Krasilnikovia cinnamomea: one gene and its partners. The protein of the gene in region 3 binds, or shares a complex with, the protein of the main gene of each other region. Links are inferred from orthologs where the notes say so. Each region holds a gene or a part of one and is shown on either strand. Other genes may lie near its edges. The genes, in order: secA, secG and secY.

What was found.
Region 1: the proteins of secY (region 3) and secA are in contact, whole or in part, in a crystal structure (PDB 3DIN), measured with the Thermotoga maritima proteins. The link is inferred for Krasilnikovia cinnamomea from one-to-one orthologs. Residues at the interface, in WP_004081795.1 of Thermotoga maritima: Glu108, Gly109, Glu110, Glu111, Ala236, Glu237, Arg238, Arg239, Ile240, Thr241, Ile242, Gln243, Tyr244, Ala245, Arg246, Arg247, Val248, Thr249, Gly250, Arg251, Arg252, Val253, Tyr254, Gly256, Ala257, Ser258, Thr259, Tyr260, Leu261, Pro262; in WP_004082002.1 of Thermotoga maritima: Glu261, Ala262, Arg263, Lys300, Ala301, Arg302, Thr303, Ile304, Ile305, Leu323, Tyr324, Asp325, Pro326, Val329, Ser330, Tyr333, Ile336, Lys340, Phe345, Val349, Glu363, Phe364, Tyr374, Ser375, Gly376, Gly377, Glu393, Ile395, Thr482, Ser483.
Region 2: secY (region 3) and secG share a complex: the UniProt entries of both Escherichia coli proteins name them as parts of the sec protein translocase complex. The link is inferred for Krasilnikovia cinnamomea from one-to-one orthologs.

The regions. Positions count from the first base shown.
Region 1 is NZ_SHKY01000001.1:4,411,274-4,414,849, forward strand. What follows is about bases 39-3,465. They hold secA (preprotein translocase subunit SecA), read left to right. Parts: upstream 39-373; coding sequence 374-3,265; downstream 3,266-3,465. Other genes in these bases: EV385_RS20035 (GNAT family N-acetyltransferase), read right to left, coding at 39-213; EV385_RS20045 (Rv3235 family protein), read right to left, coding at 3,387-3,465. Also shown: more of EV385_RS20035, read right to left, coding at 1-38; more of EV385_RS20045, read right to left, coding at 3,466-3,576. UniProt on the Escherichia coli protein: Required for protein export, interacts with the SecYEG preprotein conducting channel.
Region 2 is NZ_SHKY01000001.1:5,370,306-5,373,219, reverse strand. What follows is about bases 87-2,851. They hold secG (preprotein translocase subunit SecG), read right to left. Parts: upstream 1,716-2,851; coding sequence 1,458-1,715; downstream 87-1,457. Other genes in these bases: EV385_RS24550 (phosphoglycerate kinase), read right to left, coding at 2,603-2,851; tpiA (triose-phosphate isomerase), read right to left, coding at 1,812-2,600; EV385_RS24565 (RNA polymerase-binding protein RbpA), read right to left, coding at 939-1,280; EV385_RS24570 (flagellar biosynthetic protein FliQ), read right to left, coding at 542-814; pgl (6-phosphogluconolactonase), read left to right, coding at 87-292. In the rest of the region: more of pgl, read left to right, coding at 1-86; more of EV385_RS24550, read right to left, coding at 2,852-2,914. UniProt on the Escherichia coli protein: Subunit of the protein translocation channel SecYEG. Overexpression of some hybrid proteins has been thought to jam the protein secretion apparatus resulting in cell death; while this may be true it also results in FtsH-mediated degradation of SecY.
Region 3 is NZ_SHKY01000001.1:4,144,697-4,147,763, forward strand. The notes cover bases 26-2,943. They hold secY (preprotein translocase subunit SecY), read left to right. Parts: upstream 26-770; coding sequence 771-2,117; downstream 2,118-2,943. Other genes in these bases: rpmD (50S ribosomal protein L30), read left to right, coding at 26-54; rplO (50S ribosomal protein L15), read left to right, coding at 54-497; EV385_RS18815 (adenylate kinase), read left to right, coding at 2,186-2,839; map (type I methionyl aminopeptidase), read left to right, coding at 2,842-2,943. Also shown: more of rpmD, read left to right, coding at 1-25; more of map, read left to right, coding at 2,944-3,067. UniProt on the Escherichia coli protein: The central subunit of the protein translocation channel SecYEG. Consists of two halves formed by TMs 1-5 and 6-10.

The DNA of each region.
Region 1 (3,576 bases), 270 kb from region 3 along the record:
GGTGACCGCGCCGCCGTACGTCGTACCGTCCGCCAGCCCCGCGCTGGCGGCGTCGATGAACTCCCGCGCGTCAGACAGCGTGTACGGCACCGGCGAGCTGTTCGCCCAGCGGGAGATCTCAGCGTCGTCGCGGGCCCGGACCAGCTCCCCGGCGTCCGCGCGGCGGAACCCGCGCACCACCAGCTCGCCGGCGCGCAGCTCGAACGGGGCCACCCGGCCATCCTGCCGGACTCGCCGGGCGCCGGTGTGCGCTGTCAGCGAACGACCGGCCGTGTTTCGCCATGTTTGCACGGTTAACGGGAGGCTCGGGTCACAGACCGCTCGCCGAGGTGCCTACGATGGGGGCGCAGACTGGTCTAGGGAGAGTTGGCCCGTGTCGATATTGGAAAAGGTCCTCCGTGCCGGTGAAGGACGCATGGTGCGCCGGCTCAAGGCGATCGCGGACGCCGTCAACTCGATCGAGGACGACTACGTCGACCTGACCGATGATGAGCTGCGCGACCTGACGGAGCAGTTCAAGCAGCGCTACGCCGACGGGGAGTCGCTGGACTCGCTGCTGCCCGAGGCGTTCGCGACGGCCCGGGAGGGTGCCCGCCGGGTGCTCGGTCAGCGGGCGTACGACGTCCAGATCATGGGTGCGGCCGCCCTGCACTTCGGCAACATCCCGGAGATGAAGACCGGCGAGGGCAAGACCCTGACCGGCGTCTTCCCGGCGTATCTGAACGCGCTGTCCGGCAAGGGCGTGCACATCATCACGGTGAACGACTACCTGGCGCAGCGCGACGCCGAGTGGGTGGGCCGGGTGCACGTGTTCCTCGGGCTGACGGTCGGCGTGATCCTGCCGAACCGGCCCGCCGCCGAGCACCGTGCCGCATACCAGTGCGACATCACGTACGGGACGAACAACGAGTTCGGCTTCGACTACCTGCGCGACAACATGGCGTGGTCGCGGGACGAACTGGTGCAGCGGGGTCACAACTTCGCGATCGTCGACGAGGTGGACTCCATCCTCATCGACGAGGCCCGGACCCCGCTGATCATCTCCGGCCCGGCCGAGCACTCCGCCCGGTGGTACGGCGAGTTCGCCTCGATCGTCAAGCGCCTGGAGAAGGGCACGGAAGGGTCGGGCGACTACGAGGTCGACCACGCCAAGCGGACGGTCGCGATCTCGGAGCGCGGCGTCGCCCGGGTCGAGGACCGCCTCGGCATCGACAACCTGTACGAGTCGGTGAACACCCCGCTGGTCGGCTACCTCAACAACGCGATCAAGGCCAAGGAGCTCTACAAGCGCGACAAGGACTACATCGTCACCCAAGAGGGCGAGGTCCTGATCGTCGACGAGTTCACCGGCCGCATCCTGCACGGTCGCCGCTACAACGAGGGCATGCACCAGGCCATCGAGGCCAAGGAGGGCGTCGAGGTCAAGCAGGAGAACCAGACGCTGGCCACGATCACGCTGCAGAACTACTTCCGCCTCTACGACAAGCTGGGCGGCATGACCGGTACGGCGCAGACCGAGGCCGGCGAGTTCAACAAGGTCTACAAGGTCGGCGTCGTGACCATCCCGACGCACCGCCCGATGGTCCGCATCGACCACCCGGACGTCATCTACAAGACCGAGAAGGCCAAGTTCACCGCGGTCGTCGAGGACATCGCCGAGCGGCACGGCACCGGCCAGCCGGTGCTCGTGGGCACGGTGTCGGTGGAGAACTCCGAGATCCTGTCGCAGTTGCTGCGCCGCCGCGGCATCCCGCACAGCGTGCTGAACGCGAAGTTCCACGCCCAGGAGGCGACGATCATCGCCCAGGCGGGCCGCAAGGGCGCGGTCACGGTCGCCACCAACATGGCCGGTCGCGGCACGGACATCCTGCTCGGCGGCAACCCCGAGTTCCTGGCCTCCTCCGAGCTGCACCAGCGCGGCCTGGACCCGGTGGAGAGCCCCGAGGAGTACGCCAAGGCGCTCGAAGAGGTCATGCCCGCCTGGAAGGAGGCGTGCGAGGCGGAGGCCGCCGAGGTGCAGGCCGCAGGCGGCCTGTACGTGCTGGGCACGGAGCGGCACGACTCCCGGCGCATCGACAACCAGCTGCGCGGCCGCTCCGGCCGTCAGGGCGACCCCGGCGAGTCCCGGTTCTACCTGTCCTTGCAGGACGACCTCATGAAGCGGTTCCGGGCCGGTGCGGTCGAGGCCGTGATGGAGCGGTTCAACATCCCCGAGGACGTGCCCATCGAGTCGAAGATGGTCACCCGGCAGATCCGCAGCGCGCAGACCCAGATCGAGGCGCAGAACGCGGAGATCCGCAAGAACGTCCTCAAGTACGACGAGGTGCTCAACAAGCAGCGCCAGGTCATCTACGCGGAGCGCCTGCGGGTGCTCAACGGCGAGGACATGCACGACCAGGCCCGGCACATGATCGACGACGTGGTCTCCGACTACGTCACCGCCGCCACCGCCGACGGGTACGCCGAGGACTGGGACCTCGACCAGCTGTGGACGAACCTCAAGCGGCTCTACCCGGTCGGCGTCACGATCGACAACCTCGTCGAGGAGTCCGGCGGTGAACGCCACACCCTCGACCAGGAGTTCCTCATCGCGCAGCTCAAGCAGGACGCGCAGCGCGCGTACGACGCGCGGGAGGAGGAGCTGGGTCCGGAGGCGGTGCGTGAGCTGGAGCGCCAGGTGCTCCTGGCGGTGATCGACCGCAAGTGGCGCGAGCACCTGTACGAGATGGACTACCTGCAGGAGGGCATCAGCCTGCGGGCGTACGCCCAGCGCGACCCGGTTGTCGAGTACCAGCGCGAGGGTTTCGACATGTTCGCGCAGATGATGGACGGCATCAAGGAGGAGGCGGTCGGCTTCCTGTTCAACCTGGAGGTTCAGGTCGAGGAGCAGCCGACGGTCACCGTGGACCCGAGCCAGGCCGTCCCGCTGCCGGCCAGCGCCGCCGCCGGGGGCGACGGGCAGGTCGAGGTACGGGCCAAGGGCCTCGGTGGGGGCAACCGCCCGCAGCACCTGCAGTACACCTCGCCGGCCATCGACGGGGAGGCCGGTGCCGGGACTCCGGTGGTGCAGGAGGAGGGCGCGCCGGCCCTCGGCATCGGCGGCTCGCCCGTGCCCGCCAGCCCCGCGCACACCGCGGCCGCCCGCAGCGCCCGCAGTAGCGCGGGTCAGGCCCAGGCCAGCAGTGGCCCGTCGCGCAACGCGCCCTGCTACTGCGGCTCGGGCAAGAAGTACAAGCGCTGCCACGGCGCCCCCGGCGCTGTCTGACCGCTCGCATCTTCGACGGCCCGCGGGGAATCCCGCGGGCCGTCGCCGTTGTCGGCGGCCTGCCTGGCTCGGGTGGCGGCGAGCGGGCACCGGTCCACCACGACCGCCGGAACCGTCGATCTCAGACCAACTGCAGGGTCGTTGTCAGCCAGGACTGGTCGTGCAGCTCGAGGCGGAGCGCCAGTGCCCACGTCCGGCCGCCCGTGACGAGTAGGACCGTCGCCTCCACGGCGCCGGGCCGGGGCTCGCACAGGCGCAGCCGCAGCACCGCCGCCGGGGCGGCGCCGCGCCCGTGCCGATCGGTGGCGCGG
Region 2 (2,914 bases), 1.2 Mb from region 3 along the record:
CTTCCCGGAGCACCCGGTGTACCACGCGACCGGCACCACCGCGCCGGTGCACAACAGCCCGAAGCCACCGCCGACCCGGGTCACGCTGACCCTGCCGACGATCCAGAGTGCCGAGGAGGTGTGGCTGGTCGCGGCGGGACCGGACAAGGCCGCCGCGGTCGGCATGGCGATCAGCGGGGCCGGGCCCAAGCAGCTGCCCGCGGCCGGGGCGACCGGCACCGACCGTACGTTGTGGCTGCTGGACCGGGCCGCCGCCGCGAACGTCCCGTCGAAGCTGCGTAGCCTGCGCTGAGCACGGAGGCCGCGGCGCCGCTGGCGCACGCGTACTGGATCGGCGGGGGCAGTGGCGCGGGCAAGTCCACGGTCGCCCGCCGCCTCGCGCAGCGGCACGGCCTGCGCCTGTACGTCACGGACGACGTGATGGCCGGGGGTGTTCGTCGAGGGCTTCCGCCTGCTGCCGGACCTGGTACTGCCGTGGGTGCCGCCGGGCCCCGGGTAGCCAGCAGGCTGACGGGCCGGTGCGCGGCCCGGCCGCCTGCCGTCAGGCGGCGAGGAGCTGCGGCACCTTGTCGAACAGCTGGGTCGTGTAGGTGACCATCTCGTGCAGCATCCAGTTGCCGCTGACCAGCAGCGCCACCCCGACCCCGGCCGCCTTGGGCACGAAGGACAGGGTCGCCTCCTGGATCTGGGTGACGGACTGGAACAGCGAGATCGCGAAGCCGATCAGCAGCGCGGTCAACAGGATCGGCGCGGACATCTTGGTGGCGATGGTCAGTGCCTGCATGGCCAGCTCAACGATCATCGTGTCGGTCATGCCATCCCGTTCGGGCGCTGGGCGCGGCCGAAGAGCGCCGAACGGGCGCACGCGGGTTGCCGTTGGGTTCGCCCCGCCGGATCCCTCAAGTGCCGCGACGCCGCCAACGGTCACGCGCCGCCGGTCACTCGCCGCGGCGCTGGCGCACCTTCGCGAGGGCCTCGGCGAGGATCGCCTCGCCGTCGGCGTCCGAGCGACGCTCCTTCACGTACGCCAGGTGCGACTTGTACGGCTCGACCCGGCTACGACCCGGCGGGTTCTGCCGGTCCAGGCCGGCGGGCTGCCCGCAGCGGGGGCAGTCCCACGTCTCCGGCAAGGGGGCCTCGGCGGCGAAGCGCACCTCGACCCGGTGGCCCGTGGCGCACCAGTAGGTGACCTCGCGCCGGGGTGCGGGTTCGCTGCGCTCGTCCGGGCGCATCGGGCTGGAGCCGACGCGGCTGCCGCGGATCGCACTGCCACTGGACACGGATGTCACTCCTGTCTCGAGGGGCGTCATACTTCACCGCCGAAGCGGCGGGAGATCCCCCGTTACGGGACCCCGAGGAAAGAACCGCGCGACCCGGGATAGACCGGACCGCGCGGCAGAGTCTACGTCTCCCGGGCCACCGGGAGAAGTGTCGGCGGGTAACCGACTCGTGTCGTTTCAGCCGCCGGACTGGGTGACCCGCAGCCAGAGACCGAGGCCGACGATGCAGGCGAACCAGACGATGCCCACCAGCACGGTGTAGCGGTCGAGGTTCTTCTCCGCGACGCTGGAGCCGGCCAGGCTGGAGGTGACGCCGCCACCGAACATGCTCGACATGCCGCCGCCCTTGCCGCGGTGCAGCAGGATCAGCAGGGTCAGCAGGATGCTGGTGATGAAAAGCAACACGATCAACGTGTACGTGAACGCGATCGGCATGGTCGGTTTCGTCCTCTCGACGGGCGCAGCAGCGCCCCAACAATAGCGGTCACGTCCGCGCCCGGCCGCCCCGGGGACGGCCGGGCGCGAACGCCGCTAACGACCCACGTGCTCCGAGAACCGGCAGATCCCCGCGAATTCGTCCGCGTCCAGGCTGGCGCCGCCGACGAGCGCGCCGTCGACGTCCGGCTGCGCCATGATCGCGGCGGCGTTGCTGGCCTTGACCGAGCCGCCGTACTGGATCCGGACGGCCTCGCCGACCTCGGCGCCGTGCCGCTCGGTCAGCCGGGCCCGGATCGCGCCGCAGACCTCCTGCGCGTCCTCCGGGGTGGCGGTCTTGCCGGTGCCGATGGCCCACACCGGCTCGTACGCGATGACGGTCTGCTTGACCTGCTCGGCCTTGAGCCCGTCCAGGCCCGCGTCGACCTGGGCCAGCACGTGCGACACCTGGTTGCCGGCCTCCCGGATCTCCAGGCCCTCCCCCACGCAGAAGATCGGCGTGAGCTCGGCCGCGAACGCCGCCTTGATCTTCGCGTTGACCAGGGCGTCGTCCTCGTTGTGGTACTGGCGGCGCTCGGAGTGCCCGATCACCACGTACGTGCAGCCCAGCTTCGCCAGCATCCCGCCGGAGATCTCCCCGGTGTACGCCCCGCTGGCGTGCGCGGAGACGTCCTGCGCGCCGTACCCGAGCTGCAGCTTGTCGCCGTCGATCGCGGTCTGCACGCTGCGCAGGGCCGTGAACGGCGGCAGCACGACGACCTCGACCTCGGCGAGGGTCCGCTCGGGCAGGCTGGCCGCGAGCTTCTGCACCAGGAGGATCGCCTCCAGGTGGTTGAGGTTCATCTTCCAGTTGCCGGCGATGATCGGCCGACGGGTTTCGGTCATGGTCACTTCTCCAGGGCCGCGACGCCGGGCAGGGTCTTGCCCTCCAGGTACTCCAGGGAGGCGCCGCCGCCCGTGGAGATGTGCCCGAAGGCGGTCTCGTCCAGGCCGAGGGTGCGCACGGCCGCGGCCGAGTCGCCGCCGCCGACCACCGAGAACCCGTCGATCTTGGTGATGGCCTCGGCCACCCCGCGGGTGCCCGGGGCGAACGGGGCCAGCTCGAACACGCCCATCGGGCCGTTCCAGAACAGCGTCTTCGCGCCGCCGATCGCCTCGGCGAACAGCGCCACCGACTCCGGGCCGATGTCCAGGCCGAG
Region 3 (3,067 bases):
CGGGGCATGATCTTCGCCGTGCGCCACCTCGTGAACGTTGAGGAGGTCGAGTAATGGCGATCAAGGTCCACCACCTCCGCCCGGCGCCCGGCGCCAAGACCGCGAAGACCCGGGTGGGTCGCGGTGAGGGCTCCAAGGGCAAGACGGCCGGTCGGGGCACCAAGGGTTCCAAGGCCCGCAAGAACATCTCGGCGGCGTTCGAGGGTGGTCAGATGCCCATCCACATGCGCCTGCCGAAGATGAAGGGCTTCAAGAACAAGAACAAGGTCGTGTTCCAGGTCGTGAACCTGGACCGGCTGGCCGAGCTGTTCCCGAACGGCGGCCAGGTCGGCCCGCTGGAGCTGGCCGACGCGGGCGCCGTCCGCCGGGGACAGCCGGTCAAGGTCCTGGGCTCGGGCGAGCTGGGTAGCGTGGCGCTGCAGATCTCGGCGCACGCGTTCAGCGAGTCCGCCAAGGAGAAGATCGCGGCCGCAGGTGGTTCCACCACCGAGCTGTGACGGCTTGCGGGGGTGCCCGCCCGGGGCGCTGAGAGGTGCTCGGGCCGGCATCCCCGTTGTGGCGTCGGCCCGGTGTTCCACCGGAGCCGGCGCCGCTGTCGCAGGGGTCGCCGTGGCGGCGTGGACGCCCCGTGAGGCGCATGCGGCCACCGTGCCTGACCTCAACCGCACCAGACTGTTAGAGTCCGTTCCCAGCTAGGAAAATCGGTCGTCCGGGCCGATCCCTATCGTCGATCCGCCGGTCCGGCGGCCACCCTGCGCAGGAGGAAGAAGTTGCTCTCCGCCTTTACCAGTGCGTTCCGGACGCCTGACCTGCGCAAGAAGCTGCTGTTCACAGTGGCGATCATCGCGGTGTACCGGCTCGGCGCGACCATGCCCAGCCCGGGTGTCTCGTACACCAACGTGCAGAACTGTCTGCGCGCGGTGAACGAGAACCAGGAGGGCACGGGCATCCTGAACCTCCTGAACCTGTTCTCCGGCGGCGCACTGCTGTCGCTGTCGGTCTTCGCGCTGGGGATCATGCCGTACATCACGGCGTCGATCATCCTGCAGCTGCTCACCGTGGTGATTCCGCGCCTGGAGCAGTTGCGCAAGGAGGGCCAGTCCGGCCAGGCGAAGATCACTCAGTACACCCGGTACCTGACGCTGGGCCTGGCGATCCTGCAGTCCGCGGCGTTCGTGGCGCTGGCCCGCTCCGGCCAGCTCTTCGCCGGGAACTGCCCGCAGGACAACCCCCAGTTCGCGATCATCCCGAAGGACACCGGGATCCCGGACTGGCTGACGCTGACCATGCTGGTCATCACGATGACCGCCGGTACCGGTGTGGTCATGTGGCTCGGCGAACTGATCACCGACCGCGGTGTCGGCAACGGCATGTCCGTGCTGATCTTCACCTCGATCGCGGCCCGCCTCCCCGGCGAGGGCTGGACGATCAAGGAGCAGAGCGGCTGGAACAAGTTCGCCCTGGTGATCGTGCTCGTCCTGCTCATCATTTGCGCTGTCGTCTTCATCGAGCAGGCGCAACGGCGCATCCCGGTGCAGTACGCCAAGCGCATGATCGGGCGCCGCATGTACGGCGGCACCTCGACCTACATCCCGCTGAAGGTCAACCAGGCGGGTGTCGTCCCGGTCATCTTCGCCTCGTCGCTGCTCTACCTGCCGCAGCTGTACCTGCAGTTCTTCGACCAGAACGCCCTCAAGGGCTACCAGATCTGGATCCAGAACAACCTGGCCGACCCGACGAGCTGGGTCTACATCGCCACGTACTTCTTGATGATCATCTTCTTCACGTACTTCTACGTCTCGATCACGTTCAACCCGACCGAGGTCGCAGACAACATGAAGAAGTATGGTGGGTTCGTCCCGGGCATCCGGCCCGGCAAGCCGACCGCCGACTACCTCGACTTCATCCTCAGCCGGATCACCCTGCCGGGTGCGCTGTACCTCGGCCTGATCTCGGTGCTGCCGAACTTCTTCTTCATCTGGCTCAATGCGCAGCAGTACCAGAACTTCCCGTTCGGTGGTACGGCGGTGCTGATCATGGTTGGTGTGGGCCTGGAGACGGTGAAGCAGATCGAGAGCCAGCTGATGCAGCGCAACTACGAAGGGTTCCTGCGGTAGTGGGGACGCGGAGCCGGGGGGCTTGCGCGTCGGCGATTGCTCGTTCTCACCGAAGCGAGGCGATGTAGGTGCGGCTGGTGCTGGTAGGCCCTCCGGGGGCCGGCAAGGGGACACAGGCAGAGTACATCGCCGCCCACCTCGCCGTACCGAAGATCTCGACGGGGGACATCTTCCGGGCCAATGTGTCGCAGGGAACGCCGCTGGGCATCGAGGCAAAGCGCTACATGGACGCGGGTCACCTCGTACCGGACGAGGTGACCATCAACATGGTCCGTGACCGGCTGGCCGAGCCCGACGCGGCGGACGGGTTTCTGCTCGACGGCTTTCCCCGTACGGTGCCGCAGGCGTCGGCGCTGGACAAGCTGCTGGCCGACCTCGGCACGGCGCTCGACCTGGTGATGGAGCTCGTGGTCGACGACGACGAGGTCATCCGGCGGCTGTCCGGGCGGCGCACCTGCCGGGGCTGCGGCAAGATCTGGCACATCGAGTTCGATCCCACCACCAAGGACGACGTCTGCGACCGGTGCGGCTCCGAGCTGTTCCAGCGCGACGACGACAAGGCCGAGACGATCGCGAACCGCCTCGTCGAGTACACCGAGAAGACCGCCCCCCTGGTCGACTTCTACGGCGCGCAGGGCAAGCTGGTCGGCATCGACGCCACGGGCCCGGTCGAGGACGTCACCGACCGCGCCATCGAGGCGCTGCGGTCGTACGGGAGCTGATCATGCGTCGTGCCCAGCTGGACATCCAGCTGAAGACCCAGGAGCAGATCGAGCTGATGCGCGCCGCCGGGCTGGTGGTCGCCGCCGCCCTGCAGGCCATGCGCGAGGCCGTCGCCCCCGGGGTCTCCACCGCCGACCTGGACGCCATCGCCGAGCAGGTGATCCGCGACGCCGGGGCGATCCCGTCCTTCAAGGGCTACCACGGCTTCCCGGCCTCCATCTGCGCCT